Regions from separate parts of the Micromonospora sp. WMMB235 genome, predicted to be linked through region 2. Evidence: riboswitches for the same ligand, from Rfam matches in the RefSeq annotation. Region 2 holds a riboswitch; each other region holds the start of a gene.
The links. Region 2 has a riboswitch for cyclic di-AMP ahead of BFV98_RS30265 (C39 family peptidase). Riboswitches for the same ligand answer to the same signal wherever they lie in the genome.
Positions count from the first base shown of each region.

Region 1: linked by a shared signal. The riboswitch ahead of BFV98_RS18945 (NlpC/P60 family protein) and the one ahead of BFV98_RS30265 (C39 family peptidase) in region 2 are both predicted to bind cyclic di-AMP.
Region 3: linked by a shared signal. The riboswitch ahead of BFV98_RS09640 (C39 family peptidase) and the one ahead of BFV98_RS30265 (C39 family peptidase) in region 2 are both predicted to bind cyclic di-AMP.
Region 4: linked by a shared signal. The riboswitch ahead of BFV98_RS16485 (hypothetical protein) and the one ahead of BFV98_RS30265 (C39 family peptidase) in region 2 are both predicted to bind cyclic di-AMP.

Region 1 covers NZ_MDRX01000001.1:4,318,779-4,326,339, reverse strand. Annotated here, with positions in the region: gene BFV98_RS18955 (C40 family peptidase) at 1-639, shown strand, start outside; gene BFV98_RS18950 (N-acetylmuramoyl-L-alanine amidase) at 710-2,743, opposite strand; cyclic di-AMP (ydaO/yuaA leader) riboswitch at 2,982-3,116, shown strand; gene BFV98_RS18945 (NlpC/P60 family protein) at 3,130-4,161, shown strand; gene dcd (dCTP deaminase) at 4,226-4,804, opposite strand; gene BFV98_RS18935 (pyridoxamine 5'-phosphate oxidase family protein) at 4,883-5,428, shown strand; gene BFV98_RS18930 (zinc metalloprotease) at 5,499-6,491, opposite strand; tRNA gene BFV98_RS18925 (tRNA-Gly) at 6,736-6,809, shown strand; gene BFV98_RS18915 (hypothetical protein) at 7,299-7,561, shown strand, end outside.
Region 2 covers NZ_MDRX01000001.1:6,799,296-6,806,856, reverse strand. Annotated here, with positions in the region: gene BFV98_RS32855 (hypothetical protein) at 1-304, opposite strand, end outside; gene BFV98_RS32850 (zinc ribbon domain-containing protein) at 316-651, shown strand; gene BFV98_RS30265 (C39 family peptidase) at 1,069-1,869, opposite strand; cyclic di-AMP (ydaO/yuaA leader) riboswitch at 2,079-2,219, opposite strand; gene BFV98_RS32095 (hypothetical protein) at 2,611-2,883, shown strand; gene BFV98_RS30260 (copper resistance CopC/CopD family protein) at 3,214-4,728, shown strand; gene BFV98_RS30255 (MFS transporter) at 4,875-6,296, opposite strand; gene BFV98_RS30250 (heavy-metal-associated domain-containing protein) at 6,539-6,823, shown strand; gene BFV98_RS30245 (glutaredoxin family protein) at 6,910-7,203, shown strand; gene BFV98_RS30240 (M56 family metallopeptidase) at 7,241-7,561, opposite strand, start outside.
Region 3 covers NZ_MDRX01000001.1:2,381,727-2,389,287, reverse strand. Annotated here, with positions in the region: gene BFV98_RS09660 (polysaccharide pyruvyl transferase family protein) at 1-772, opposite strand, end outside; gene BFV98_RS09655 (acyltransferase) at 928-2,145, shown strand; gene BFV98_RS09650 (hypothetical protein) at 2,226-2,570, shown strand; gene BFV98_RS09645 (hypothetical protein) at 2,706-3,470, shown strand; cyclic di-AMP (ydaO/yuaA leader) riboswitch at 3,779-3,921, shown strand; gene BFV98_RS09640 (C39 family peptidase) at 4,114-4,968, shown strand; gene BFV98_RS09635 (alpha/beta fold hydrolase) at 5,374-6,120, shown strand; gene BFV98_RS09630 (CDP-glycerol glycerophosphotransferase family protein) at 6,157-7,561, opposite strand, start outside.
Region 4 covers NZ_MDRX01000001.1:3,833,384-3,840,944, reverse strand. Annotated here, with positions in the region: gene BFV98_RS16495 (helix-turn-helix domain-containing protein) at 44-385, opposite strand; gene BFV98_RS16490 (carbonic anhydrase) at 553-1,206, shown strand; gene BFV98_RS16485 (hypothetical protein) at 1,267-2,295, opposite strand; cyclic di-AMP (ydaO/yuaA leader) riboswitch at 2,299-2,430, opposite strand; gene BFV98_RS16480 (YibE/F family protein) at 2,585-3,859, opposite strand; gene BFV98_RS16475 (SHOCT domain-containing protein) at 4,024-4,233, opposite strand; gene BFV98_RS16470 (metal-sensitive transcriptional regulator) at 4,360-4,659, opposite strand; gene BFV98_RS16465 (heavy-metal-associated domain-containing protein) at 4,740-4,946, shown strand; gene BFV98_RS16460 (hypothetical protein) at 4,983-5,963, shown strand; gene BFV98_RS16455 (cation-translocating P-type ATPase) at 5,981-7,561, shown strand, end outside.

The DNA of each region.
Region 1 (7,561 bases), 2.5 Mb from region 2:
GGTGCGCTGCTGGTGAACTCCAAGCCGGGCGCGCTGGCCGAGCAGCTGGTCATGCTGGACCGGATCGCCGAGGACCAGCGCCGCCAGATCGCCGGTGTGCTCAAGGTGCGCGACGAGTACAACAAGCAGAAGGAGAAGCTCGACGCGCTGATCGCGCTGGAGATCAAGCAGCAGAACGATCTCGCGGCGAAGAAGAAGCAGATCGACTCGGAGATCAAGCGGCTGACCGCCATGCTGCCGGTGACCTCGATCCGCCCGGCAGGCTGCCCCGCCGTCGACGGCGTGGTGAGCAGCGCCGCGCGGACCGCCATCAAGACGGCGTGCGCCCAGGTCGGTGACCCGTACGTGTGGGGCGCCACCGGCCCGAACTCGTTCGACTGCTCCGGTCTCACCCAGTACGCGTACAAGGCGGCGGGCATCTCGCTGACCCACTTCACCGGCGCGCAGTGGAACGAGGGCCGCAGGATCTCCCGCTCCGAGGCCCGCCCCGGTGACCTGGTGTTCTTCGGTTCCGACCTGCACCACGTCGGGCTCTATCTCGGCAACGGGGTGATGGTGCACGCGCCACGTACCGGCAAACCGGTCCAGGTGTCGAGCATCAGCACGATGCCGATCGCCGGCTTCGTCCGGGTCGCCTGATCCGGAACCCTGGCAGCGAGAAGGCCCCCGGTCCACGCGGACCGGGGGCCTTCCCGTGTGCGGTGCCGGGTCAGCGCGGCGCGCCGACCGGGGACGGCAGGATCAGCACGTCGTCCAGGTTCACGAACATGATCCGGTGACCGAACTGGACCTGCACGTAGCGGTTCTCGCCGCGGACCACGGTCCGGTCACCCGGTGCCGAACCGTCGAACGAGACCGCCCGGTAGTACTCGCCGGGCAGCACCCCGCCCACCGCGTACCGCTGGCCGGCGGCGAACGTGTACTGAAGCGGCGAGATGGTCTGGTACGGGATGGTGTCCGGGTAGGCGGCCTGCTCCGGGTAGGCCCGCCCGTACACCGGGATGGTGGCCTTGCCGGGCCGCGGCGTCACGACGAAGCCGGTGGCCCACTTGGCCGTCGGCGCGGAGGCCGGGTTGAGGAACCACGCCTTCTGGCCGAGGTACCAGATCGCCGTCCAGTCGCCCTGGCGGCCGGCGAGCGCGTACGTCTGACCGGCGGAGGCGCGGGCGCCGTGGTCGGAGATGTACATGGTGTCCGGCGTGCCGTCCGGGCGCAGCCCGAGGTCGTTGACGAGCGGGGCGTCCGGGCTCGGCGCGGTCCGCAGGATCACCGACGAGGAGCCGCGCGACGGGCACGGTTCGGCCGGCGGCCGGGGCGTCGGGACGCCCGGCGGCTGCTGGTTGCAGCCGAAGAACGCCGGCCGGTTGGTGGCGAAGTCCGGGTCGATGGTGACCAGGCCGGTACGGGGCGTGCCGGTGCTGCGGAACGGCGCCTTCATCAGGTCGAAGTAGTGCGACCAGTCCCAGTACGGTCCCGGATCCCAGTGCATGCCGCCCACCGCGCCGGCGTTGATGCCGGGCACGTTGTCGTGGCCGATGATGTGCTGCCGGTCCATCGGGATGCCGAGCTTCAGCGCCAGGTGACGCACCAGCTTGGCGGAGGTGCGGTACATCGCCTCGGTGTACCAGGTGCCCTGACCGGCGAAGCCCTCGTGCTCCAGGCCGATGGACTTGGCGTTGACGTACCAGTTGCCGGCGTGCCAGCCCACGTCCTTGGTCTTGATGTGCTGGGCGATGTAGCCGTCCACCGAGCGCAGCGTGTAGTGCCAGCCCAGGTAGTCGGCCCGCTTCACCAGGTCGACACTCGGGCCGAAGTAGCCCTCGGTGTCGTGGATGACGATGTACTCGATCTTCTGCTGCTTCGGCCGGTCGCCCAGGTCGTGGTTGCCGTAGTCGCCCGGGTCGTCGCTGAGCTGCTCGTACGGCGCGGGGATCCACTCGCAGGCCAGCCGCACCGGGCACTCCAGCCCGTCCGGTCGCTCGGCGTTGCGCAGGCCCAGGCGGGCCAGCCGGGAACGGTCCGGCTTCGCGGCGGTGGCGGCGAGCGTGACCCGCTGGCCGTCGTCGGTGGTCCGGCTGGCGCCCTGGCCGAGTTGGTCGTAGACCTCGTCGGCGAAGGCCGCCGCGGCGTCCGAGGTGTCCGCGCCGGAGTACCGGGCCACCGCGCCGTACCAGGCCGCCGGATCGGTGCCGGCGCCGACCGGCCCACCCAGAGCCTTCTGGTACGACGCCAGCAGCGCGGCGCCACCGCGGATGTTCGCGGCCGGCTCGGTGCGTAGCGTGCCCGCGTCGAGCCCGGTGAGCGCGGCGGCGGCGTCGAGCGTCTGGAGCGAGGCCGGCGGCAGCGGGGTCTCCCGCTTCGGTGCGGCCGCGGTGGCCGGATCGAGCTTCAGCGGCCGGGAGTCGTCGCCGCGCGGGTCCTCGTCCTCGTCGACGTGGGCGCTGCCCGGCATGGCGAGGATGTGCGCGGCGTCGGTCAGGTGCATCGGGCCGTAGCCGCCGCTGGTGCTCGGCTGCCCGGTGTGGGTGTCCCAGCGGGACTCCAGATAGGAGACACCGAGCAGCACGTTCTGCGGTACGCCGTACTCGGCCGCGGCGGCGGCGTATTGTTGTTGCCGGTCGCTCGCGGACGCGGACGTGTCCGGCGCGGCGGTCACCGGGCCGGTCGTCGCCAGCGCGGTGGCGGTCGCCACTGCGGCGGCGAGCAGTATCCGTCTGCCCGACGGCGGGGCGGAGAGGTGCATCGAACCTCCTGGACAGGGATGGGGGTCACTGCGTTTCCACCCTCACTCCGCACACCCGCGAGGGTCAATACCTTTCCAGTGAGTAATCAGCCTTGAAAGAAAATTTCACCTCCGACCGGGGTGCGGCGCCTCATCGCGTACGGAGTGTCACGGCGCTGGAAGTTGCGGATCGATAACGGTGGTCCCTACTCTGGTGAATCGTCGGCCGCACGTCTCACCGTCCAACCCGGTCGGTGACGGTCCGACACCGCCGAGTCGCCTCCGGGCGAGCCGGGGAACCAGGTACCTGGGGTGAATCCGCAGCGATGCGGTAGGGCGGCTCCCTTCCCGCCCGAATCCGTCAGCTAACCCGGTAGGCGGTACGGAAGAAGGAGTACGGACGCCCGGTGGCACTCCATGCCCCGCGGCCGTCGTCGAGCCGGTCGGTCGACCGGTCCACGGCTGTGCCGCGTACCCGCTGGTCCCGCTTCACCACAGCCCTCGCCGCTCTCGTCGGCACCGCAGTCATCCTGACCGGTGGCGCCACGGCGGCACACGCCGAACCCTCGGTCGCCGAGATCGAGGCGCAGATCGACCGCGACTGGAACAAACTCGAACCGGTCATCGAACAGGTCAACGCCGTACGCGAGCAGCTCGCCGCGCGGCGCAAGCAGGCCGACGCGCTCGGCCGGCAGATCGCACCCCTCCAGGCCCGGGTGGACGCCGCGCTCGGCCAGGTCGGCGGACTCGCCGCCGACGCCTACAAGGGTGACAACCTCTCCACCGTCAACGCGCTGCTGGGCAGCCGCTCACCCGGTGACCTGGTCAACGGCCTGGAACTGCTCGACCGCTTCGCGCACCGCCAGCACGAGCAGGTGCGCTCCGTCGCCGCGCTGCGCGACGAACTGGCGGCGAAGAAGAAGCCGCTGGACGAGATGATCGCCGGACTGGCGCGTACCGAGGCCCAGCTCGCGGCGAAGAAGAAGCAGATCGACGCCGAGATCGCCCGGCTGCAGAAGCTGCGGCTCAAGGTGTACGGCAACGGTGGCGGCGGCCCGCTGCGCCCGGCGCCCTGCCCCGCCGGTTACCCCGGTGGCGCGGCCGGAGCGGCGGTCAAGTTCGCCTGCGCCCAGATCGGCAAGATCTACGTGTGGGGCGCGGCCGGGCCGGATCACTTCGACTGCTCGGGCCTGACCATGGCGGCCTGGGCCAAGGGCGGTGTCTCGCTGCCGCACAACGCGCGCCAGCAGCACGGCATGACGAAGCGGGTGAGCCGGGCCGAGCTGCGCGCCGGTGACCTCGTCTTCTACTACAGCGACCTGCACCACGTGGCGATGTACGTGGGCGACGGCTGGGTGGTGCACGCCTCCCAGTCCGGCAAGCCGATCACCATGAAGCGGGTCGACGACGGCGACATCAACAGCTACGGCCGGGTGTAAGGAAGGGCCCCCTCTTAACGCCTCCGGTAGAGGAGGGGGCCCCTATTAACAACTGTGGGCGCCGTCAGCGGGTCGGCCAGGTGCGCCAGCTCTGCCAGGACCGGCTCGGCGTCGGTCCGCGCTGCCCCTGGTAACGCGAGCCGTAGACGGCCGAGCCGTACGGGTGCTCGGCCGGCGAGGAGAGCCGGAAGATGCAGAGCTGGCCGATCTTCATGCCCGGCCAGAGCGTGATCGGCAGGTTCGCCACGTTCGACAGCTCCAGCGTGACGTGACCGGAGAAACCCGGGTCGATGAAGCCGGCGGTCGAGTGGGTCAGCAGCCCCAGTCGCCCGAGGCTCGACTTGCCCTCCAGCCGGCCGGCGAGCTGGTCACCCAGCGAGATCACCTCAAGGGTGGAGGCGAGCACGAACTCGCCCGGGTGCAGCACGAACGGCTGCCCCTCCGGCACCTCCACCATCGAGGTCAGGTCGTCCTGCTGGATCGACGGGTCGATGTGCGTGTAGAGGTGGTTGTTGAAGACCCGGAACAGCCGGTCCAGGCGTACGTCGATGCTCGACGGCTGCACCAACGTGGGCTCGAAGGGCTCCAGCGCGAGCGTGCCGGCCTTGATCTCGGAGACCAGGTCGCGGTCGGAGAGCAGCATCGGAACACCATAGCGACAGGTGCCGGTGACCTGCGTGTCGCACTACATCTTCGTACACGTGTTCGATAGAGTGTCCACATGGCTTCCTGGTCCGAATTCGCCGCCGACGAGCCCCGCCTCGCCGCCGAGATCCGCCTCCTGATGCAGCAGTACGGGCCGGGCTTCGGCTATCTCGCCACGGTCCGCGCCGACGGCGGGCCCCGGGTGCACCCGGTCTCCCCGGTGTTCACCGCCGACGGCCTCTGGTGCTTCGTCATCGACTCGCCGAAGCGCCGCGACCTCGAACGCGACGGCCGCTACGCGCTGCACTCGTTCCCGCCGGAGGAGAGCGACGACGAGGCGTACGTGGCAGGCCGCGCCCGGCCGGTGACCGACCCGGCCACGGTGGCCCGCCTGGCCCGGATCGGCCGCGCGTCGCCGCAGGGCGACTGGCGGCTGTTCGAGTTCACCGTCGAGGCGGCGATGCTGACCCGCCGTGATCCGGTGGCCCAGCCCGGCGCCGCTCCGCCCCAGGTGCGGGTCTGGCTCGATCCGCGCGGGGCCGAACCCGCCCGGCGTGACCCGCTCGCCGCCGAGGGGCGGCGTGGCCGGCACGGCTTCGACACCCGCCGCCCGGCCGCCTGACCCGGCCCACGACGAAAACGGTGCCGGCCCCGTCCGAGGACAGGGCCGGCACCGGTACGCGGTACGACGGTCAGGCTGCGCGGTAGGCGTTCCACGCGGTGAGCATGCGGCTCGCCTGGCCGGCGGTGAACTGGTACATGCAGGAGTCGTACGTGTAGTCCATGAAGTTGGTGATCGGGTCCTTGCCGGCGGTCGAGCAGGTGTCGCGGCCGGTCGGGCACTGGTACGCCGGGGACGCCTCGGCCGGGGTGTCGGAGACGCTGTCGCCCGAGCCGGAGCAGCCGCCCTGGAAGGTGTGGTAGAGGTTCAGCCAGTGGCCGACCTCGTGGGTGCCGGTGTCACCCTGGTTGTAGTTGGTCGCGGTGCCGCCGGGCAGCGACTCGTTCAGCACGACCACGCCGTCCATCTTGTCCAGCGTCCGCTTCGGGAACGTCGCCCAGCCCAGCAGGCCGTTGCTCAGCTCGCCGAGGTAGATGTTCAGCGTGTTCTTGCCGCCCTCACGCAGCGAGGTCTTCATCGAGCGCTCGGCAGAGGAGCCCTGCACGATCGGGTACCACGACGGGTTCGTCACCCGGTTGATCTTCGTGAGCTGGAACCCGAAAGCGGTGGCGGCGCCGCCGGTCGAGCCCGCGTACGACTGGTTCAGCACGGTGATCTGCTGGTTGATCATCGAGTCGGTGATGTTGCCGCCGGCCCGGGTGCTGTTCTCCTGGATGACGTGCACGACGACCGGGATGGTCACGGTGGCCAGCGGGGCGACGGCGCCGGTCCGGAAGCTTGCCCGCTCGCGCTGCGCGGCGGCGAGGTCGGCCTCACGGTCACGGACCTGCTTGGCGGTCAGGTGGTTGGGGTCGAGCTTGGCGTTGCCACCCTTCGCGACGCGCGCGTTCGCGTGTTCGTCGGCGTGGGCGTCGGCCGGCTCGGCGCAGACGCCGGCCGGGGCGGCCGAGAAGGCCGAAGCAGCGGGGACGACGCCGACGGCGGCGGTGCTGAGCAGCAGCGCGAGGGTCGACGTCGCGACACCGGCGGTACGCCGGGTCAGCAGGTTGGGACGGAGTCCCATGGGCCCACCTCTTTCTGACGGCGTGCCAGGGGGTGTGTCACGCCGGTTCGGAAACGTGGGGCAGACGTTACATCCCATCGACGCATTTGAGAACGCCCATACGTTGTCGACGTTGGCGCTTGATCCACTCCAGCTCGGGGAGGTGGCGGGGTCAACCGCCCGTCGATACCGCCACCTCGCCGAAGTGGCGCGCGGGCACCTGGATGCACGGGGGTGGTGACCTTCAGGTAGAGTGGTGCCGCCTGCGGGTGTAGTTCAATGGCAGAACATCAGCTTCCCAAGCTGACAGTGCGGGTTCGATTCCCGTCACCCGCTCCAGCACGAAGGCCCTGATCAGGACGAGAGTCCCGAGTCAGGGTCTTCGATATTCAGTGGCCAGCCAGCACGACCGGTGTCATTAGCGTGCCATCACGGTCCGGCCGGTGGCTGCGGCGGTTCCCCCTGGTTGGCCGTACCGGTCGTGGTCTCCGGCTGCGGGCCCTGCTGGGCGCCGCCTGCGCCGTCGGCGTCTCGAGCTACAAGCAGAGTGACCCCACGGATGCCGCGCTCGATGATCCGCCAGGGCAGAAGCACGTCCCCCCAGCTCTTGATATCGAACGCCTTGATGATCTGCGGAGCCTGCCCAACGAGAACCTCCCCGTTGGGGAGGCGGGCCATCGCGTAGCAAAAGACGAGCCAGGTGTTACGTAGTTGTGCTGACGAGGGGGCATGCGACAGCTGGGCCCGAGGCCGGGCGCGAGGCCACTGCTTGTCGGCCGTCGTCGGTACGATCGCGCGATCCCCATCTGTTGATCAACGGAGAGAACCGTGCAACTGCGCCTGAAGTACGCGCCCGTGCCGGAGAACGCAGCCCGGTTCGCGGGCGACATCGTGGTGTCAGCGGCCCAGGTCAGCGGTGTGCACCTGGACTACACGCCGGACAGCCTGGCGGCCGTGGACGCCATCCTCGACGGCTTTCGGGCCGAGGGCCTCGCCGCTGGGCAGGTGGCAGAGACTCTCTTCGGCTTCGGTTGCTATGTCGGCGAGGTGCTGACCCGGCATGCGGGTGGACGGTGGCGCGCAACGGCGGC
Region 2 (7,561 bases):
TGGTCTGCGGTTTGCGTTCTACGGCCGGATGTCGACCATCGAGCATCAAGACCGGGTGACGTCCCGGCACTGGCAGCGGGACTGCGCCAGCGAACTCGTCGCCGGTCACGGGCTGATCGTCGCCGAGTACTTCGATGCCGGCTGCTCGCGCCGCCGCGGCTGGCGGCAGCGTCCGCAGGCCGCCGCGCTGCTGGCCGCGCTCCCCGATCCGCACCGTGGGTTCGACGCGATCGTGGTCGGCGAATACGAACGAGCATTCTCCGCCAACCAGCTGCAGCACCTGGCACCCCTGCTCGAACAGCACGGTGTGCAGTTGTGGCCAGCCACGACGGGACTGCCCGCCGCTACCTGTTCACCGGCCTGCTGCGCTGCGCACCATGCGGCCGAAGACTGGAATCCCACTGGATCAACCAGCGTCCGGGCTACCGATGCCGCCAAGGCCACACCAGCACCCAACAGCCCACCAACGGCCGACGCAAGATGCTCTACCTCAGGGAAGACCACATCATCGCGCGACTGATGGGACATCCCGGCCTCGCCAGCGACGCCCAGAACCCGCATGACCTGGCCGCGCTCCTGCACAGAAACAAGATCAGCATCATCTGCGATCAGGAACGATGTACACCGACCACAGGAGCCTCAGGCAAGTGAGCCCGTTCAACCCATGATCAATATGTGGAGATGTTGTGTCCGAGGGATTCGGACACAAAGTCACGGCACCCATGCTCAGCATGGGTGCTCATGCCGTAATCCTATAGCAGCGAGCGGCACTATGGAGTTTCCCGTGTCGGCGTCATGCCGTTATCGGTGACGCACCAAAGTCCACAGAGGGGCTGGTTCGGATTTCGCGCCGGCGGCCCCGGCCTGGCCAACCCACCCGGCATGCTGGACCTGTACGTGTTCGCCCCTGCCCGCCGCGTCGGGCGGCACCTAACCTGACCGCACAAGATGATCGGCTGAGCCATACCAGAGGGCGCACGACGTGCCGTCCTGCCTGCTACTGGGCGCGAACCGAAAGGCGACGGGCACCGGCTCGAACGAGCCGGTGCCCGAGGGCCGGAGATGGGATCAGGCGGAGTAGCCGCGGGTGGCCATCCAGTTCGCCAGGTCGATGGTGGTCATCCAGTAGGCGGCCATGTTCGGGTCGGCGGAGTCGGCGATCCGCACCGTCCGGCCGTCGTCCTTATATCCGACCACGGCGATGTAGTGGCCGCCGGGGAAGGAGTGCCAGCCGCCGTCTGTATCGGTCGCGGAGCCGACGGTGTTGGCGACCACGGCACGGCCGTCGGTGATGGCGGTGACCACGTCGGCCTGGAGCTGGTCGATCTGCGCCGGCGTCGCGGCCTGGCCCGGGATCATGTGCGTCCGGTACGGGTTGCCCTTGACCATCTGGTTGAGCCCGCGAGTGGTGTCCTCCGCCGAGTTGGTGCCGTTCTCGCCAGCGTTCAGCGGGGCGACCATCGCGTCCTGGGTGGTCTCGACGCCGCTCGCGCTGAGCGCGTTGCGCACAGCGGCCGGGCCGCAGTTCCAGTAGGCAGTCTGCGCCTCGTAGGTGTGGTCGAGGACCTTGGTCGACGGAGGCTTCGGCCTCGCCTTCTTGGTCACGTCCGGGTCGGTCGTGGCCCTGTCCTTCGCTGACGGCGACGGCTCGGCGGCGACGCGAGCCTCGCCGCGGGTGGCGACATCACCGAGCCGCGGAGCCAGCCCGGCGGCGGTGTTCCCCTGGCGGACGGGCGCGTTGTGATCGGTGGCGGCCAGCGCCGTGCCGACGCCGCTGGCGAGCACGAGCGCCGCGGCGGAGCCGGCGATGATCTTGTACGGGCGCTCGGTCACAAGACGCCGCAGCTGACGCTTCATGTGGTGCTTCATGTGTTCCTCCACGGGCTGGAGCGGCACAGGCCGGCCCGACGCGCGGAGGAACTCACGCACGTTGTGACTGGGCGGGGTGCCGCGGGGATGGGGAGCGCCCGGTGGGCCGGGCTGGGGGGCAGTTGCCGGGACTCACAGTCAGGCGAGTGTCGGCACCGCGATGCCGTGGAGGCGTGGGGAGTATCGGGAGGTGTTTCGCACGAGGCTGGCACTCCTTCCGTGGCCGCCTACCGGGTTAGCTGACGGATTCGGGCGGGAAGTACGCCCTACCGCGGGCCGTGGCTCGCGGATTCACCCCGGTGTTGCCTGGGTCCCCGGTTCATGAGATCACGATTAGGCGGGTCGGAGCGGCGTCGCCACTTGCGATCGGAAACCGCACCGGACGCGCCGACATTACCGGTGGGTACGTCGTATGCCAAGGGCTCCCACCTGCATAAGCCTCGAACATCGCTACTCTGATCGGAACCTCCAGTTACTCATGCCACTCAATGGGACGAGCAGTTATAGCGGAACCCTCGGGACGTAACCGGACATCGGAATGCTGTTGGCGCTCAATTGCTTGGCCGATCGCCGCATACTCACCCGAATGGCCGTTTCCTGGGCGGCCGTACGTAGCCCCACACCAATTTCAGTCACAATTCAGCAAACCCGGGCCGGCAGCAGCGGCGGTAGTGGTGGTACGGGCCGAGGCCGCGCGCAGACACAAGTCAGTGCGAGCTCCCCGTTACCGCACAGGCGTTCATGGAGATGAAGTTGGCGGCGCTCGTGACACCCGGCAGTCAGCCCGCGCAGACCGCGGGTAGCTCGACGTTCGAATGTCGACGTGGCTTCGACGAAAATCAACCCAATCCCGGCGGGCGGCGTAAGGCCGGATCGCCGCCCTGCCGACGGTTGGGCGCGCGCCGCGCGAAGCAAGTGGGAACCGCGTACGAGAGCATGATCGTCGCGCTGATCGCGGTGGCCCGCTTCAAAATCCGTCACCGCGGGGCCACAGAGCGACCCGACCACGGCTGACCGGGACCGCGGCAATGCCTCGCACCACTCCCGGCGCAGTCCGTCGCCGTTGCGAGTCGGCGATGCCACCATGCTGGCGCTCTCCCCCAACCTGACTTTCTGGATCGTCGAAGCTGACCCGCCCCTACTAAGGGCGGGTAGTAGTTGACCTAGGATGGCGACCGCACCACGTGGGAGCGATGTGTGGGCACCGGCCCGCGCCTCCTTGGCGGAAGGATCAACAGTGCCTTTCCAGCGGCGTCGCCGGGCGGCCTGACCTTGCTTGCTGCATCGCCGGGTCTCGCATGTCCTCAGTCGCCAGCACGTCGCGCCGCGCGCTGGGCAATTCGGGTGTGGCTGGCGCTGTTTCCCGCCCTCATCGTGGCCCTCGGGTTCGCTTCCCCTGCGGCCGCACATTTCAAGCTGCTCCGGGCCGTTCCGGCCGACGGCGCGCGGATCGACGGCGCCGTCCAGGAGATCCGGCTGACGCTCAGCGCCGCCGGCACGCCCACAGGAGCGGGATTCAAGCTTTCCGACGGCAACGGCATCGGCCTACCGGCCGCCAGCCACACGCCCGACGGAGGCCGAACGTGGCTGGTCCACCCGACCGCTCGCCTGACCACCGGCACGTTCAAGCTGCGATGGAGCGTCGCGGCCCCGGACGCCCACCCCCTGACGGGTGTCATCACGTTTACGGTGGCCTCGCCTCCCCCGACGCCCGGAACGGCCGCTAAACCCCAGGCAACAGCCAGCCCGCACGGACATGCCGGCCATGGTGGGCCAGGTGTGCCCCCGGCTTCGCCGTCGGCACACGCGGGAGGACACGCTGTTGGCCACACCGCCGACGCGGAACAGGCGCCGGTGCGGTTTGTCGGCGCCGTCGGGCGTTGGCTTTCCTACGGGGCGATCCTGCTCGGTGTCGGTGGTCTTGTCTTCGCGTTGACCACACTGGTCGGCACACGCAGTGACATCCGGGTGGTGCAGATCTGGGTGCGGACGGCGGGGCTGGCGGTGGCGGCTGGAGCGGCCTTTGAGCTGGTTGCACTCGCGGCGGTCTTCAGCGAGCAGGGCACCTTCGCCTCGGCGGCCAGCGCCTCGTCGGTGACCGCCCTCAGCCAGACACCGGTGGCCGCCGGCCTGGTCCTGCGACTCACCGGTGCGGCCGGTCTGCTCGTGTCCGGTTCACTCGAAGCGGCGCTGATTCGGGGCCGGCACGCGGTCGGGCGTCACTCCGTTCCGACCGTCGCAGCGATACCCACCGACTCCCGGAACCTGGTGACGGCTGCCGCCGTCAGCGCGGCCGGCGACGGCGTTCAGCGGGTGCGAGCGCGACCGGTGCGGCCTGTGCTCATGGCGGTCACCGTGGCACTGCTGCTGGGTTCCTTTCTGGTCGATGGGCACACCGTCACCGCGGAACCTCGGGCCGTCGTCGTGGCGGCCGATTTCGCCCACACCATTGCCGCCGCGGTGTGGGTCGGCGGAGTTCTTCTCCTGGCTGCCCTGTTGCTGAGCCGCGCCCGCCTCGGCGTACCGACGGGTGCCGCCGAAATGGCGGTGCGATTCTCCATACCGGCCACCGCCGCGGTAGCGCTCACGGGTGTCGCTGGCGTCGCGTTGACCCTGCTGATCCTGGAACGGCCGGGCCATCTCGTGACCACCGACTGGGGGCGGGTGCTTCTCGTCAAGGTCGCCCTGGTGGCGGCTGTTGCCCTCGTCGGGCTGTACAACAGCCGGCGCGTCGTGCCCAGGCTGGATGACCGCGCGATGGACGCCACTTATCAGCTACGCCGCACTGTCCTGGTCGAGGCGTTGCTGATGGTCGCCGTCGTGCTGGTCACCGCGATCCTCGTCAACGCCGAGACGTAGTCGGCAGCAGCGCGTGACAGGAGTCGAGGGCACCTCACCGCCAGGGCCGCCTCGCGTGGGTCGGGCGCTGATCGTATGAATGCGCCGGTGGATCAGTCGGGATCAGACTCATCCACCGGCGTCAGACAGGCGGTTGATGGATTCGGTCAGGCCGCGGGTACTGTCTCGGCCTCGTTAACAGGCTGTCGCTTGGCCGCGCGGAGGGTGAGACCGGCGGTGAGGGCGCCTGCGGCGGCGATGATCCCGGCGCCGACGAAGGCGGCGGAGTATCCGTCGGTGAGGGCGGGCAGATCGCCGAGCCGGTCGGCGCCGGCGGCGGAGGCGACCGCGGTCATCGCGGCCAGGCCGAGCGCGGAGCCGACCTGGTAGCCGGTGTTGACGATGCCGGAGGCGAGTCCGCCCTCCTCGGGGCGGGCGCTGGAGATCGCCGTACCGAGCGACGGGATGAACGCCAGCGACATACCCAGCGCCGCGACCAGCGAGGCCGGCAGCACGTCAACGGTGAAGCTGCCGTCGGGGCGGACCAACGCGAGCCAGCCGAGTCCGACGGCGAGGACCGCGAGGCCGGTGACCACCATGGGCTTCGGGCCGAAGCGGGCGATGGCGCGCGGGGCGAGCGCGATCATGCCGATCATGATGAGGATGGTCATCGGCAGCAGTGCCGCGCCGCTGGGGAAGGCGCTGTAGCCGAGGACCTGCTGCAGGTAGAGGTTGAGGAAGAACCACATCGGGATCCACGCCGCACCGAGCAGAAGTTGGGCGACGTTGGCGGCGGCGAGGTTCGGCGCCCGGAAGATCGACAGCCGCATCAGCGGCTCCCGGCGGGCCGCCTGGATGGCGACGAACGCCGCGAGGGCGACCACGGCTCCGGCGAGCACCAGCCAGGTCTGCCCAGAGGCCCAGCCCACCTCGGGGGCGCGGACGATGCCGTACACCGCGGCGCCGAGACCGATGGTGACCGTGAGGGCGCCGAGCACGTCCAGCGAACCGCGGCGGGTACCGCCGGCGGGCATCAGGGCCGGGGTGGCCAGCAGCGCGAGCGCGGCGATGGGAATGTTGATGTAGAAGACCCACGGCCAGCTGAGGTATTCGGTGATGACGCCGCCGAGGAAGACGCCCGCGGTGCCACCGGCGGGTGCCGCCGCGCCGTAGAGGGCGAGGGCCCGGGTGAGTTCCCTGGGTTCGGCGCCGAAGAGCATCATCAGCAGCGTCAGCGCCGACGGGGCGATCAGCGCCGCACCGGCTCCCTGTACGGCGCGGGCGGCCAGTTCGACCGTGACGCTGCCGGCCAGGCCCGCGGCGGCGGAGCCGATGAGCAGGACACCCCAGCCGGCGGCGAACATCCGCTTGGCGCCGAACAGGTCGGACAGCCGGCCGCCGAGCAGGAGCAGGCCGCCGAACGCGACGACGTAGGCGTTGAAGACCCAGGACAGGCTCTCCGGTGAGAAACCCAGATCCGCCTGTATGCGTGGTAGCGCGACGCCGATGATCGAGGTGTCCATGATGACCATGAACTGGGCGAGGGCGATGAGTCCGAGGGCCCACCAGCGCTTCGATCCGGATGACATCGTGATCACTCCTTTTCTTACCCCTAGGGGGTATGGGTAGCGGCAATTTTGTACCCCCCACCGGTACCTGTCGTCAAGTGATCCGGATGACATGCCAGGGTAAGCACACGGATCGGTCGAGGTCTTGAGGGGCATACCGGGGAGGGGTATATTCAAACGCCTGCGGGCCGGCGCACAGCCGACCGTCGACGGACGGACCTTGCGCACCGTCACGCCATCGTCTGCGACACCGAGGAGATCCCATGTGCGGCAATGAAGCCAGCTGCGGCTGCGGCACCATCACGATCGACAGCGCCCCGGCGGCCCAGGGCACCGGCAGCGGCGCCCGGAGCACCTACCAGGTGTCCGGCATGACCTGCGGCGGCTGCGCCAAGAAGGTGACCGGGCACGTCTCCGAGATCGCCGGCGTGACCGACGTCCAGGCCGACGTGGCCGCGGGCACCATCACCGTTCTCAGCGAGAACCCGTTGGACACCGCCGAGGTCCGCGCGGTCGTGCAGCGGGCCGGCTACCAGCTCGTGGACTGACCCGCGGGGCATCTCGCATCCCTGGGGCACCGGTTGGCGCCCAGGGATGCCGCCTTGCCATCCGTCCCGGCGACGAGGAGACCGAGTTGACCGTCAACGATCGTTCCCGCCCCGATGAGCTCGTCGTGTACGGCACCGGCTGGTGTCCCGACGTGCGACGCAGCCGCGCCCTGCTCGACGCCGCCCGCATCCCGTACGTGTACGTCGACGTCGATGAGGACCAGGCTGCGGCGGACCTGATCCGTGGCCTGCAGCAGGGGCAACGTCGCATTCCCACCCTGGTGTGGCCGGACGGCAAATTCCTGGTCGAGCCCACCGACGACCAACTGCGTGCCCACCTGACCAGCAGCGGCCATGAAACCGGTGGCCTCGCCGGCTGACGCTTCCATCCCACGCGTCAGAGTGCGCGGCGGCCGTCTAGAGACAGGTGAGGACCGCGGCGAGCATGCCGATGCCCACGGGCGCCCCGAGGGCGGCCGCAGCGAACGCGGTCCGGGTCGCAAGATTGCGGCCGTGCGGGGTACGCGACTGAAGCCGCTGCAACCGGACTCCCACTTCTCCCCCGGCCATCGACAGGGCGGACGGCGGATGGGGCGCACCAGCGAAGCTCAAGAGCGCATTGCGCACGGCCGCATGGCCGCACTCCCGGACGGCCGCAGCGTCCGCACGCAGCTCGACTAGCAGACGGACGGCGGCGGGTGCTTCCCGCGTCAGCGGCAGCCAGGGAACGGCCGATGC
Region 3 (7,561 bases), 4.4 Mb from region 2:
TGTCCTCGGCGAACAGCGGGTGCGAGGTGTGCAGCGGGATGTCGCTGCTCTGGCCCCGGTGCTCGGGCGCGTCGCCGTAGAGCAGGGTGCCGAGCGTGCGCAGGTCCTGCGGCACGTAGCAGAGGTTCGGGTAGCGCTCCTGGTGGTGGCGGACCACCGCGGCCATCGAGCGGACGTACGGGGAGATGGTCAGTGCGACCTTCGAGTCGGCGGTCAGCTCCGGGCGGCTCTTCTCCAGCTGGAACGTGTCGCCGTGCAGGAACATCGACGGGCAGCCGATCTGCTCCACGTCGGAGAAGCCCAGCGCGTTGAGGTAGCTCTCGGTCACCTCGCCGCGTACGCCGATGCTGTGCGACCGGTCCAGCACGGCCTTGCAGAACGCGCGGACCGGCTCGTCGATCGGCCGCAGGTACTCGCGGTCGCCGTCGACGTTCGTCTGCACGCCGACGCCGAGCACCACCACCGGGATCTTCAGCCGTTCGATCAGCCGGGTCAGCGGCGTCAGGCGGTGCACGAAGCTGCGCCGGAACGCGTTCGCCAGCGGTACGACGAACACGTCGTGGCGTTCGTTGATCTCGTCGGCGAGACGCGGGTCGGCCGGGGTGCGTGTCGGTGTGATCTCGGCCGAGGAGGTGGCGAGCAGCTTGTGCGCGGCGTGGCTGAAGACCAGGTTGCCGCTGTTGTCCCCGATCCAGTTGCCGGCGAACGTCTCCTCGGGCGTGAGGACGTCGAACGGGCCCTTGCGGGCGCGGAGCAGGATCCGCTGGTGCATCCGGTTCGCTCACCTTCCGTACGGCACGGCGTGCGGGCGGGAGCCGGGTGGGTGCCCGCGCGTGCAGAACGGAAATCCTATCCGCCGCCCGCGCGGAGCCGAGCGGACGTCGGCTCGCCGGGAACGTCCCGGTTCCCCGGGGTAGGGTGCCCGGAATGACCAGCGCGCCGACCGTCACCCGTGCCCCGCGACTGCCGTCGCTGACCGGATTGCGGTGGGTGGCCGCGCTGCTGGTCTTCGGCTTCCACGCCGGGACCATGGGGATCGTCGCCGAGCCGCACCTGAAGCCCCTGGTCGACAAGGCGTTCAGCCTGGGCCTGTCCGGCGTCGAGTTCTTCTTCATCCTCAGCGGGTTCGTGCTGGTCTGGTCGTACCGGGACGGGGAGCGCGCGTGGACGTTCCTGCGCCGCCGGTTCGCCAAGATCTACCCGAACCACGTGGTGACGTTCGTCGCGGCGCTGGCCGTAGCAGCCTGGTTCGCCGACCCGGTCGTGCCGTGGGCCGCGATCGCCAACTTCTTCCTGGTCCAGGCGTGGATCCCGCTGGGCGGCTACTTCTACAGCGTCAACAACGTGAGCTGGTCGCTCTCCTGCGAGCTGGCCTTCTACCTGTGCCTGCCGCTCGTGGTGCCGTGGCTGCGCCGGGCCCGTACCGGCGTGCTGCGGACCGTGCTGGTCGCGGCGCCGCTGCTCATCCTGGCGCTGTGGCCCGGCCAGCAGCTCGTGCCGGAGGAGCAGCGGTGGTGGTTCACCCAGATCTTCCCGGTGACCCGGTCGCTGGAGTTCTGGATGGGCGTGGCCGCCGCCGAGCTGATGCGCCGGCACCGCTGGCGCGGACCGAACCTCGCCGCCGCCACCGGGATCTTCGTCGCCACCTGGGTGATCGCCGCGCTGTGGATCCCGGCCGAGTTCTGGGCGGCGCTGCTCGCTGTCGCGTACCTGCTGGTCATCGCCGCCGCGGCGGACGCCGACGTGCGCGGCCGCCCCACCCCCTGGCGGTCCCGGGCGATGGTCTGGCTCGGTGAGGTCTCGTTCGCCTTCTACCTGGTGCACGTGCTCGTCATGGTCACAGTGCTGCGGCTGACCGGGCACTGGGGGACCGGGCTGCCCGGCTGGCGCGGCCCGGTCGCGGTGCTCGGCTTCCTGGTGGTCACGCTCGCGCTGGCCGCCGCGCTCCACCGCTGGGTGGAGACACCGATGATGCGCCTGCTCGGCCCGTCCCGCCGGGCCCGCGCGGCGTCGCGCGCACCGGCCGTGCCGGCTCCGCGCGAGCCCGCCGAGGCCGCCACCAGCCCGGCCGCCGACGGCGGCGCGAGGCCCGTCACCGGTCCGGCCGAGGACATCGAGTACGCCGGGCGGCGTCGCCCGGACTGACACGCGCACACGTCCGCCGGTCGATCCGCGACACGCCGTGCGGCGGTGCGTTCGTGGGGGATCGGCGGTAATTTGTACCCGTGCTTCCGATCGCGCTCACCTGCCCCGTGTGGTGGGTGGCGCGCTGGACCGCCCGGATGCTCGCCAGTCTCGCCGTGGTCGTCGCCTGTTCGTTCGGCGCCGCCACGCTGCCGGCCGGTGTCGCCGCTGCCGCCCCGGCTCCGGCGGTCGCCGCCTCGACGTACACGGTCACCGGCGCCTCGACCGCGACGCGGCCGGAGGCCGACCGCGTGGCCGAGCGGCAGGCCGCTCCCGCCGGGGTTCCGGCGCCCGCGCCCCGGGCGGCCGCCCCGGCCGTCGTGGAGCCGGTCCCGGCCGGACGGGCCGTCGCACCGGCCGGCCCGCGGGCACCGCCCGCCCGCTGACCCGCTCACGGGCCGCGCCCGTTCTCCGCACCCACCGCACGTCATCCCCGCACCCGCCCCGGCGGCCCTCCACCGGCCCGCCCCGGCGAGGTCGTGCGGGTCCTCCCGCCAGGTCCTTCCCGTGAGGTGCCGACCATGTCGCAGACCGCTCTGTACCACTTCCTCACCTCCGTGCCCGAGGCCGCCGCCATCTGGTCCTTCCTCCTGCTGCTCGCCTTGGGCCTGCTCGCCGCGCTCGTCGCCCGGCCCGAACGCGACCCCGCGCCGGAGACCGCCCCCGAGCCGCCCGACGCCGACGCCGCCCGCCGCGACGACCTGACCCGGTACGCCGAGGAGGTGGCGGTGGCCGCCGCCGGGGCCGCCCAGACGGCCCGTCGCCGCCGGGAGCAGTGGCTGGCCGCGCAGGACGAGGCGGACCGGGCCTGGACCGCGTACGACGAGGCGGACGCCGCCGCCCGCCGCCTCGCCGGCGCCGCCGCGCTGGCCGCGCCGCGCACGCCACGAACCCCTGCGGAGTACGCGGCCCGGGAGCGCTGGCTGCGCCACGCCGCCATGACGGCGCACTGGCGGGGCGACCTGACCGCCCGTCAGCTCGCCGACGTGCTGGCGCGCCGCAACGGGTGGGATCCGCGCCGGCACCCGGCCGAGCAGGAGATCGTGCTGGCCCGCACCGTCAGGGACGGGCGCCGGGCCGGATGGGAGAGCGCCGCCGCGCGGGAGCGGGCAGCCTGGCGGGACGCGGAACTGGCCGCCGAGGCCGCCCGGACACTCGCCGCCGAGGCGTACGCGGCCACAGTGGCGCTGCGGCCCGCCCCGGCGTACCGGAGCGCGACGCCGAGCGCCCAGCCGGTGCCCGCGTCGGTCCGTAACGCCCGCTGGCGCCCGGCCCGGGTCGGCTGAGACGGCCATCTCGACCGAATCGTTACCCGGAACGTGGTGAGCCCGGTCACCCGGTTCACCGAAACGGGCGCCGGGCGCAGAACGGGTCATCGAGTATCGCGATTGCAGGCCGGGTGGTCGTCGTCTGTCCGCTTTCCGCCGCCGGGCGCCGTCGAAACTGCTTGTCCCATTGAGTGAAGTCAGTAACCGGGTGTTCCGAAATCCGTTACCACGGATCACGTTTACGCAGGTGGGAGCGCTTGGCAGGGGACATACCCACCGGTAGTGTCGGCGCGTCCGATGCGGTAATCGATCGCCGACGGCGACGCCGCACCGACCCGCCTAATCGTGTTCCACGAACCGGGGACCCATGAGCACCATCGGGGTGAATCCGCGAGCCCACGGCCCGCGGTAGGGCGTACTTCCCGCCCGAATCCGTCAGCTAACCCGGTCGGCGGCCACGGAAGGAGTACCCCGCGTGCCCACCCCTCGATCGTCCCCCCGCCTCCACGGCGAAGCGGTGCCCGCGCGCGCCTGACGCGCGACCGGCAACCGCCCCCTGGGCGCCCGGCATCACGGGCGTTCCCGATCCCCCGGCCATCCGGCCCCGCCAGCACGTGTGAGTTCCTCCGCGTGCCGGGCCGGCGTGTGCCGCTCACGCCCCGTGGAGGATTTCGTGAAGCACCACCTGAAGCGTCAGCTGCGACGGATCGTCACCGAACGCCCGTACCAGATCATCGCCGGATCGGCCGCCGCGCTCGTGCTGGCCGCCGGCGCCGGCACCGTCGCCACCGCCGGCGACGACGCCCCGGTCCAGGAGAACACCGCCGCGGTCGCCGACCTCGGCGCCGCCCGCCTCGGCGAGCAGCCCGCCAGCCGCAGCGAGGCCCGCATCGCCGTACCGCAGGCGTCGCCCAGCGCCTCCGCCTCGCCCAGCGCGTCGCCGAGCGCCTCCCCGTCGGCCAAGGTCACGGCCGACCCGGACACCACGCCCAAGGCCAAGCCGAAGCCGCCGTCGAGCAAGTCGCTCGACTACGACTACCAGGCCCAGATCAACTACTTCTACTGCGGCCCGGCCGCCGTGCGCAACGCGCTCAGCGCCGCCGGCGTCGAGCGCAGCCAGGACGCGCTCGCCGGCCCCCTCGGCACCACCGAGATGGGCACCAACTCGGCCGAGGACACCACTCGGGTGCTCAACCAGCAGGTCAAGGGCAACCCGTACCGGACCCGCATGATTCCCGGCTCGGCCACCCCGGCGCAGATGGACCGCCTCCAGGCCGACGTGGTCGAGGCGATCAGCAACGGCCGCGGGGTCGTCGCGAACGTCGCCGGTACGGCCACCGACACCAACGGCGGTTGGCACTCGTTCCCTGGTGGCCACTACGTCGCGGTGGTCGGCTACAAGGACGACGGCCGGACCGTACGGATCGCCGACTCGGCCGACCCGTCGCTGCCCTCGTACTGGATCACCACGATCGACCTGGCGCACTGGATCGCCAGCCGCGGCTACTCCGCCTGACCGTCCCGCACGCCCGAAGGCCGGCACCCCATCCCGGGGTGCCGGCCTTCCCCGTCCCGCCCTCCCTCGCCCCCGTCCCCGCCTCGCCCCTCGCCCCGCCCGGCCCTGGCGCGGCCCCGGCGCGGCCCTCATGCGGCCTTGGCGCGCCGATCTTGGACTTGTGGCGCCCAGTTTGTCTGGCTCGCCCGCTATGGAAGGTGCCACAACTCCAAGATCGACGGTGGGGGGAGTGTGGGCGGCCGGAGCCGGAGCGAGGGGGCGCCAGGGGCGAGGACGGCGCGGGGCGAGGGCGGCGCGGGGGCGAGGGCGGACCGGGGGCGGGGTGTGGGCGAGCCGGGGCGAGGGTGGGGTGGGTCGGCGGGTTCGGTCTCGCGTGTCCGGGGCGGGCGGTGGCAGACTGCGCCAATGGGCGATGCGACGGGGAAGCGGCACCTGATTCTCCTGCACGGCATGGGTGCCACAGGCGAGGTGTGGCTGCCCTGGGCGCCGCTGCTGGAACGCCGCTGGCCCGGCCGCTGGCTCGCCCCCGACCTGGCGGGTCACGGCTGGTCGCCGCCGCTCGACGGCTACTCGTTCGAGGCCCTGGCCCAGCGCGTGGTCGACGGGCTCGGCCCGGTCCGGCTCGGCCCCGAGGACCGGCTGGTGCTGCTCGGGCACTCGCTCGGCGGGGTGGTGGCGCTGGCGCTCGCGGCCCGGCAGCGAGGGCTTCCGGTCGACGCGGTGGTCGGGCTCGGCATCAAGGCGGTCTGGTCCCCGGCCGAGCTGGCGAAGTCGGCGGAACTGGCCGCCCGGCCGGTCACCTGGTTCGCCACCCGTGACGAGGCGGCCCGCCGCTACCTGCGCGTGTCCGGGCTCGCCGGGCTGTTCGCCCCGGACCATCCGGTGGTGGAGGCGGGGCTGCGGCGGGAGGACGGCCGCTGGCGGCTCGCCATGGACCCGGCGGCGTTCGCGGTCGGGGAGCCCCGGCTGCCGGTGCTGCTGGCCGCCACCGACGTGCCGGTGCTGCTGGCCCGGGGCGAGCTGGACCCGATGGTGACCGACGCGCAGCTCAAGGAACTGGGCGTGCCGGTGGCCACGCTGCCCGGGCTGGGCCACAACGCGCACGTCGAGGACCCGGAGGCGGTGCTCGCCCTGCTCGACCCGTACCTCTGAGCGGGCGAGCCGGCCCGCGACGGGCCGCCCGCGTTTCTAGCCGGCCGCGCGCGGCGCCGGGACCGCCCAGTCGGGTTCCAGCTCGCGGCGGGCGGCGGACAGGAACGCCTCGGCGTAGGCGTCGGCGGGGAAGTCGCCCAGGTAGCGGGTCCGCGCCGTCCAGCGCTGCGCCGCCTTCGGGTCGGCGTCCAGCAGGTCGGTGAGCACCTCGTCCACGTTGGACATGTCACGCCGCAGCACGTAGCCGGACGCCGCGAGCGGGAACCGCTCGACGAAGTGCTCGCCGTCGGCGCCGGTGTCGGTGACCGCGTACGGCTTGCCGGAGTAGAGCCAGTCGGAGATGACCCCTGACACGTCGGAGACCAGCGCGTCGGCGCGGTTGACGCACTCGGTGAGCGTCAGCTCGCGGGCCGCGGCGGCGCCCCACAGGTGCGGCCGGCCGGTCTTCGCCCGGTCCGCGGCGAGCAGTTCGGTGAGCCGGGCGAGCTGGCGGGCCGAGGCCGGGTTCTTGCCGGTGTACGGGTGGGCGCGCAGGATCACCGCGGCGCCCCTGTCGATCAACCGGCGGATCAGCGTCTCGGCCACCGGCAGCGAGCAGTAGTTCGCGTCGGCGTGGTGCCCGGTCCAGGTCGGGGTGTAGAGGACCGTGGGGTGCGCCGGCGAGGTGACCGGCTCCCGGCGTACCTCGATCGCCTCGACCTGGGGCCGGCCGACCACGACGAACTTGTCGGCGGGGATCTCCACGCCGGCGCGGGCGTACCTGTCGATCGCGGCCTGCCCGGCCACGAAGATCTTGTCGAAGATGGCCGAGACCGGGTTGGCGCTGGGGGCCTTGTCGCTGTCGCCGTGGTGCAGCTGCACGTGGGTGAGCTGGTTGAACCGGATCAGGTGGGCGTTCTTCGCGCCGTGGTTGACGTAGAACGCGACCCGCAGGCTGGGCACCAGCGCCTCGTCGAGCGCCTTCAGGGTTGGGCAGAGGACCACCGGCGCGCGGGTGGCGGCGGCCACCGCGGGCAGGAGCTCCGGCTCGCGCAGCACCACCACGAACGGGCGGCCGATCCGTTCCAGGTACGGCAGCCACATGGTGACCTGGTACTCCGAGCCGGGTGGCGCGGAGAAGTGCAGCACGAACTCGGGCTGATGGCGGCGCAGTGCCCGGCCGACCGGGCCGCCTCCGGCGGGCGGCCGGAACCGGCGCCGGGCGAGGTCCAGCGCGACCGCACCGCATCCGGCGCCGACGAGCAGTGCGGCGACCAGCGCCGTCCAGGCGGGCAGCGTCAGGGCGGCGGCGAGCGCCACCACGGCGAGCAGCACCAGCAGCGCGTCGCCGAGCCGGGCGGCGACCACGGGTGTCCACGTGCGGACCGGCAGGTTCGCCGCCCGGATCTCCAGTGCGCCGGCCTGCCGCAGCGGGCCGACCAGCAGCACCAGGCCGAGCAGC
Region 4 (7,561 bases), 3.0 Mb from region 2:
CCGCCTCGCCCGCCCGCGCGGGCACATGTGGTGCCGGCCCGGGTCACCCGTCGGCGGCAGCGTCCCCGGCCGACTCGGCGGCGAACAGGGCCAGTAGCGCGCCGACCTGCTGGTCGGCCTCGGCCGGGTGCCGGAAGCGGCCCTTCGGGTTGATCGTGTACTCGTTGCGCCGTCCCACCCGCGTACGACGCAGGTAGCCCCCGGCCTCCAGGTCGGCGACGATGGCCTGGGCCGCCCGTTCGGTCACGCCCACCTCGTCGGCCACGTCCCGCAGCCGGGCGGTGGGGTTGCGCGCGATCGCCAGCAGCACGTGGCCGTGGTTGGTGAGGAAGGTCCAGTTACGGCGGCTCCCGTCCTCAACTGGTGTGGTCGCCATGGTGGTCATGCTATGGCCACGTCCGCCACCTGCCGAATCGGCGCGGTCCGGGGCGGGGCGCCGACGGGAAAGTATGAAATGCGTATCACGAATCTTGACGTGCCCCCAGGTGCGTGTGACCGTGGGTCGCGAGGCCGTTCGGCCTGGTGGTTCCCCAGGTAGACGAGGTGAGGGACATGACGCCGAGCACCCCGGAGCAGGCACTGACCGAACTGCGTGCCGGTAATCACCGGTTCGTCACGGGCGTCCCGCAGCATCCGAATCAGGACGCCGGGCACCGGGCGGCTGTGGCCGACGGCCAGCACCCGTTCGCGGTGATCGTCGGCTGCTCCGACTCGCGGCTCGCCGCCGAGATCATCTTCGACCGCGGTCTCGGTGACCTCTTCGTGGTACGTACCGCCGGGCACACCGCCGGGCCGGAGGTGCTCGGCAGCGTCGAGTACGCCGTCACCGTGCTGGGCACCCCGCTCGTGGTGGTGCTCGGGCACGACTCCTGCGGCGCGGTCCAGGCCGCCCGGGAGGGGGTCCGGACCGGCGCCGCCCCGGCCGGGCACCTGGGCGCTGTGGTGGACGCGGTCTCGCCGAGCCTGTTGCGCGCCGCCCGCCAGGGGGTCGAGGACCTCGACGGCATCGTCGACGTCCACATCGCGCAGACCGTGGAGACGCTGCTGGCCCGGTCCGCCGTGCTGGCCGAGCGGGTGGCCGCCGGGCGGTGCACGGTGGTGGGCATGTCGTACCGGCTCGCCGGTGGCGAGGTGCGGACCGTGGCGCAGGCCCCGGCCCCGCTGCCCGCCCCGGCCGCGCCCGCCGACCCGGCGCTGGCCGGCTGATACGCACGGACGACGAAAAAGGGGCCGCCCGAGGGCGGCCCCTTTTTCGTGATGTCCGGGTCAGAGCATCGACATGTGGACGTGGTCGGTGTGGTTCGAGGGTCCGCTGTACGAACTCCAGCCGGTGGCCGGGAACCAGATCTGCCGGTTCCAGATGACGTAGTAGATGCCCAGCCGGTCGGCGTTGCGGATGAGGAAGGCGGCCACCTCGTTGCCGTACCGGCGGGTGTCGTTGTTGTGCCAGGGCGCGAAGCCGCTGTTCTGGAGCGACCAGTCGCACGCCTTGCCCTTGGGGTGCTCCCACGGCCCGCCGGGCCGGTAGCAGCCCACGAAGCGCTTGAAGCCCGCGCGCCGGACCTCCTTGTACGCGTGCAGCGTGCGCGGCGTGACGCAGCCCGAGGTGGTCGGGTCGTCCTCGCTGCACGACTCCGCCTTCCACCCGCCGTCGGCGGTGCGGCCGGGGCCGATCTTGGCGACCGGTGAGGTGGCGGAGACCAGGCCGCCGGTGAAGCCGAGACCGCCGACGAGCTTCAGCGCGCGCTCGGCCTGCACCTTCTCGCGCTCCATCGCGTTCTTCTGCTTCTCCTGCTCGCGCACCTCGGCGTCGAGCGCGATCTTGGCCTGCTCGGCGCGGGTCTTGACCGCGTTGATGGCGGCCAGGCGCTGCGCGTTGAGGAGGTTCAGCTCGTCCAGGGCGTTGACCCGGCGGACGAACGAGTCGGGTGAGTTGCTCTCCAGCAGCATGGCCATCGCGCCCATCCGGCCGGTCCGGTAGGACTGGGCAGCGAGCTGGTTGACCTGCGGGCTGAGCGCTTCGAGCTCGGCCTGTGCCGTCTTCACCTCGGCCGCCAGCCGCCGCTGGCGGTCCTGGGACTTGGCGAGCTTCGCCTTGGCCTGGAGGAAGGCCCGGTTGGCGGCGTCGATCGCCTCGGTGATGAGCGGCGGTTCGCCGTCCTCCTCGTGTCCCGAGGGGTTGCCGGGGGCCGCCGCGGTGGGGGCCGCGGTCGCCGGGGTCGGCCCGGCCAGCACGGCCAGCGAGGCCAGCACGGCCACCACGGGTGTCAGCCAGCGGCGCAGGGGTGCCGTCACAGTGTTCCCTTCCGTCGGCCGCCGACCGGGTTAGCTGACGGGTTCGGGACGGAAGTGGCCCCTACCGCTGTCGCGGATTCACCCCATGTACCTGGTTCCCCGGTTCGCCCGCAGGCGATTGGGCGGCGGCACCGCTGGCGCCGGTGCGCGCCTTCGGCGGTGACCGGCAGCGAGGTTACCTGACAGCACTCCTGAGGATCTACGTCCGGAAGCCGACCAATAGCGAGATTTCGCCGTGGCGCACCGTGACCAGCGTCGCGTTTGAAATCGATGGTCACGCTGCGGAGTGTCACCATGCGGCCTCCGTACTCTTCCCGCCGCCCAGGGCCTCCAGCGCGTCGTCGCGTCCGGCCGGCGGCCGGGCCGCGGGTGGCGCCGGCTCCGCGCCGCGCGAGCGCCGCCCGGCGGTGGTCACGATCGCGGCCAGTCCGGTCGTCAGCGGTACGGCGGCGATCAGGCCGAGCGTCGCCACCGCGCTGCGGACGATCTCCTGGGCGAGGAACTCGCTGGTGAGGATCTCACTCACCGGGCGGGAGTCGGCAACCAGGAGGAGCAGCAGCGGCAGCGAGGCGCCCGCGTACGCCAGCACGATGGTGTTGACGGTGGATGCGATGTGGGCCCGGCCGACCCGGGTCGCCGCCCGGTAGAGCTGCCGCCGGGACAGTCCGGGGTTGGCGTGCGCCAGTTCGGTGACGGTGGCCGCCTGGGTGACTGTGACGTCGTCCAGCACGCCCAGCGAGCCGATGATGATGCCGGCCAGCAGCAGCCCGTGCAGGTCCACGTCGCCCTGGAACATGGACAGCGTGGTGGCGTCCTCGCTGCCGAAGCCGGTCAGGTGGGTGGCGGACGTGGCGAGCAGGCCGAGCACGCCGGTGACCACCAGGCTGCCGAGCGTGCCGAGCACCGCGACCGACGTCTGCGCGGTGATCCCGTGGGTCAGGTAGAGCACCACGAACATGATCAACGCGGCGCCCACGATCGCGACCAGCAGCGGCGGCTGGCCGGCGCCGATGCCCGGCAGCACGAAGCCGAGGAGGATGGCGAAGCTGGCCACCAGGCCGCCGAGCGCGGCGAGCCCGCGCCACCGGCCGAACGCCACGATCGCGGCGGCGAACAGCACCATCAGCCAGATCAGCGGCGTGCCGCGCTGGTGCTCGGCGATGTTGTAGGACTTCACCGCCGGGTCGGCCGGGTCGGTCAGCTCGACCAGGACGACCTCGTCGCCGACCGCGACCCGGGGTGCGCCCGGCCCGGCCGGGATCGGCGTCTCGACCTGCCGGCCCGCGTCCGGGCCCTGCTCGGCGGTGACCGTCACCGTGCCGCAGGGGCCACCCCCGCCCTCCGGGGCCTCCGGGGTCGGTGGGCAGGGCTCGGTGACCACCCGGGTCACGGTGCCGTGGTAGCGGGGGACGTCAGCGCCGCCGACCGGCTCCCGGTCCTGCCCGGGCCAGAGCACCAGCGCCGCGATCACTGTGAGCGCGAACAGCGGCACCACCACGGCGACGAGCAGCCGTCGTACGCCCGGCGGCGCGGCGGGTGCGGGGCGGGTGTGGTCGGCACCCATGGCGTCTCTCCCAACGGTCGCGGCGACGCCTGGTCCGCCGGACCGGTCTGGTCACCCGGCCGGCGCGGACGTGTCGACCACGTCCGGGTCGTCGCCCGGCCATGGTAGGCAGCCCGGCCGGCCGCTCCCGGGCGGCGCGACCGGTGACGCGCGCCCCGCTCGGGTCAGGCCAGGCCCGCCCGGCGCCGCCGGTACTCGTCCTCGTCGATCTCGCCGCGGGCGTACCGCTCGTCCAGGATGCGCCGGGCCGTCGTCGGGCCCAGATACTGCGGGCCGGTCCACCGCACGGCCGCCCAGACGAGCCCCGCCAGCACCCCGAGCACCAGCAGAGACCAGATCCACATCCAGCCCATCATCGGGCTCTGCCACATCATCGGGCCGCCCTCCGTCCGTCGCCGCGGGTCCGCCGGTCCGGCCTGCCCGCCACTTCGACGGTACGTCCGCCCGGGCGCGTCGGCACGGGTCGATGTGCCCTGGTCCTGAGGGCCGGAGGTCCCCGCTCAGCCGCGCTTCATCAGGCGCCCGACGGCGGCCATCATCTCGGTCGCCATCTCGTCGGCCCGGCCCTCGGCGGCGCCCTCGTGCATGCAGTGCCGGGCGTGGCCGTCGAGCAGGCCCAGGCCGACCTTGTCCAGCGCCGCCTGGATGGCCGAGATCTGGGTCAGCACGTCGATGCAGTAACGGTCGTCCTCGACCATCTTCTCGATGCCACGGACCTGGCCCTCGATCCGGCGGAGCCGGGCGAGGAGTTGGTCCTTGCTGGCGGTGTAGCCCCGGGTCGGGCTGGACGGCGCGGTCATGAAACCGAGGATAGCGTACCCCTCGGGGGTATGCTAACGTTCGGGACGTACCCCTGGGGGGTATCAGATCGGAGGGCGAGATGGAGACCACCTACCAGGTGAACGGCATGACCTGCGGGCACTGCGTCAACTCGGTGAGCATCGAGCTGAGCGCACTTCCGGGCGTCACCGACGTCCAGGTCGACCTGGCCGGCGGCCGGGTCACCGTCACCAGTCAGAACCCGCTGGACGTGGACGCGGTCCGCGCGGCGGTCGACGAGGCCGGTTACGACCTCGTCGGTGTGTGACGGGTCCGGCGGACCCGCGACAACCGAGGAGACACCATGAACACGGCGACGAAGCTCAGCGGCTTCGCGCTCGGCCTCGTGGCGGTGTTCGGCGCGGCGTACGGGATCGGCAACCTGACCGATCCCGTCGCCCCGGCCGCCGAGACCCGACACGACGACACCGACAGCGACCACGGGGCCGGCGACACCGGCCACGGTGACGAGAGCCAGGCGGGCGGCGCCTCCGCGCACCTGCCCGGCGGGCTGCTCGTCTCCGAGCGCGGCTACACGTTCCAGCCCGCCGGCGCCCCGGCCGGGCAGTTCGCCTTCCGGATCACCGGCCCGGACGGCGCCCCGGTCACCCGCTTCGAGGTGGCCCACGACAAGCGCATGCACCTGATCGTCGCCCGCCGGGACCTGTCCGGGTTCCGGCACGTCCATCCGGAGATGGCCGGCGACGGCACCTGGCGGGTCGCCTCACCGCTCGGCGGCCCCGGCGTCTGGCGGGCGTTCGCCGACTTCACCCCCGAAGGCGGCGAGCCGCTGACCCTCGGCCTGGACGTCACGGTCCCCGGCGAGCTGACCGCCCGGCCGCTGCCGGCGCCGGCGACCAGCACCACCGTCGACGGCTACACGGTCACCCTGACCGGCACGCCGGAGCCGGGCCGCACCAGCCGGCTCACGCTCTCCGTCAGCCGTGACGGGCGGCCGGTCACCGACCTCGCGCCCTACCTCGGCGCGTACGGGCACCTGGTGGCGCTGCGGCAGGGCGACCTGGCGTACCTGCACGTGCACCCGGAGGGCACGCCCGGCGACGGGCGCACACCGGCCGGGCCGGCGATCACGTTCGCCGCCGAGGTTCCCTCGGCCGGGGCGTACCGTCTCTACCTGGACTTCCGGCACGGCGACGCGGTGCACACCGCCGAGTTCACCGTCCTGGCCGGCGACCGGACCGCGCCGGTGCCCACCGCGCCGGCACCCACCACCGCACCGACCCCGGACGCCGGACACGGCACCCCGGGTCACGGGCACAGTTGAGCGCCGGAGGTGCCGCGATGACTGCCACGGGAAAGGCGCTGCCCACCGCGCCGAACCTGATCGAACTGGCGATCGGCGGGATGACCTGCGCGTCCTGCGCCGCCCGGATCGAGAAGAAGCTCAACCGGATGGACGGCGTCGAGGCGACGGTGAACTACGCCACCGAGAAGGCCACCGTCCGGTACGCCGACGACATCGCGCCGGCCGACCTGATCGCCACCGTCGAGAAGACCGGCTACACCGCTGTGGTGCCGCCGCCGCCCGAGCAGGCGGAGGCGGCAGCGGCCGGGGAGCCGGTGGACGAACTGCGCACCGCGCGTACCCGGCTCTGGGTCTCCGCCGTGCTCACCCTGCCGGTGATCGTGCTCGCCATGGTTCCGGCCTGGCAGTTCGACTACTGGCAGTGGGCCTCGCTCACCCTGGCCGCCCCGGTGGTGGTCTGGGGCGGGCTGCCGTTCCACCGCGCCGCGCTGATCAACCTGCGGCACGGCGCGGCGACCATGGACACGCTCGTCTCGCTCGGCACGCTGGCCGCGTTCGGCTGGTCGCTCTGGGCGCTGTTCCTCGGCGACGCCGGCATGCCCGGGATGAAGCACCCGTTCAGCCTCGACATCACCCGCGGCGACGGTGCCGGCAACATCTACCTGGAGGCCGCCGCCGGGGTGACCGTGTTCATCCTGGCCGGGCGGTACTTCGAGGCGCGCTCCAAGCGCACCGCCGGGTCGGCGCTGCGCGCCCTGCTCGAACTCGGCGCCAAGGACGTGGCGGTGCTGCGCGACGGGCAGGAGACCCGGATCCCGGTCGGCCGGCTCGCGGTCGGGGACCGGTTCGTGGTCCGGCCCGGCGAGAAGATCGCCACGGACGGTGTGGTCGAGGAGGGTACGTCCGCAGTCGACGCCAGCATGCTCACCGGCGAGTCGGTGCCGGTCGAGGTGGGCCAGGGCGACGCCGTGGTCGGTGCCACGGTGAACGCGGGCGGCCGGCTGGTGGTCCGTGCCACCCGGGTCGGCGGGGACACCCAGCTCGCCCAGATGGCGCGACTCGTGGAGCAGGCACAGACCGGCAAGGCGGCGGTGCAGCGGCTCGCCGACCGGATCTCCGGCGTCTTCGTGCCGATCGTGATCGCGCTGGCCGCCGGCACGCTCGGCTGGTGGCTCGGCACCGGCTCCGGGCCGACCGCCGCGTTCACCGCCGCGGTGGCCGTCCTGATCATCGCCTGCCCGTGCGCGCTCGGCCTGGCCACCCCGACCGCGCTGCTCGTCGGCACCGGGCGCGGCGCGCAGCTCGGCGTGCTGATCAAGGGGCCGGAGGTGCTGGAGTCCACCCGCCGGGTCGACACAGTGGTGCTGGACAAGACCGGCACCGTCACCACCGGCCGGATGGCGCTGGCCGAGGTGCTGCCCGCCGACGGCGAGGACGCCGACGAACTGCTCCGGGTGGCCGGCGCGCTGGAGGCCGCCTCCGAGCACCCGATCGCGCGGGCCGTCGCCGAGGCCGCGGCCGAGGCCGGACCGCTGCCTCCGGTCGGCGAGTTCGCCAACGCCGAAGGGCTGGGCGTGACCGGCACCGTCGACGGCCGGACCGTGGTGGTCGGCCGG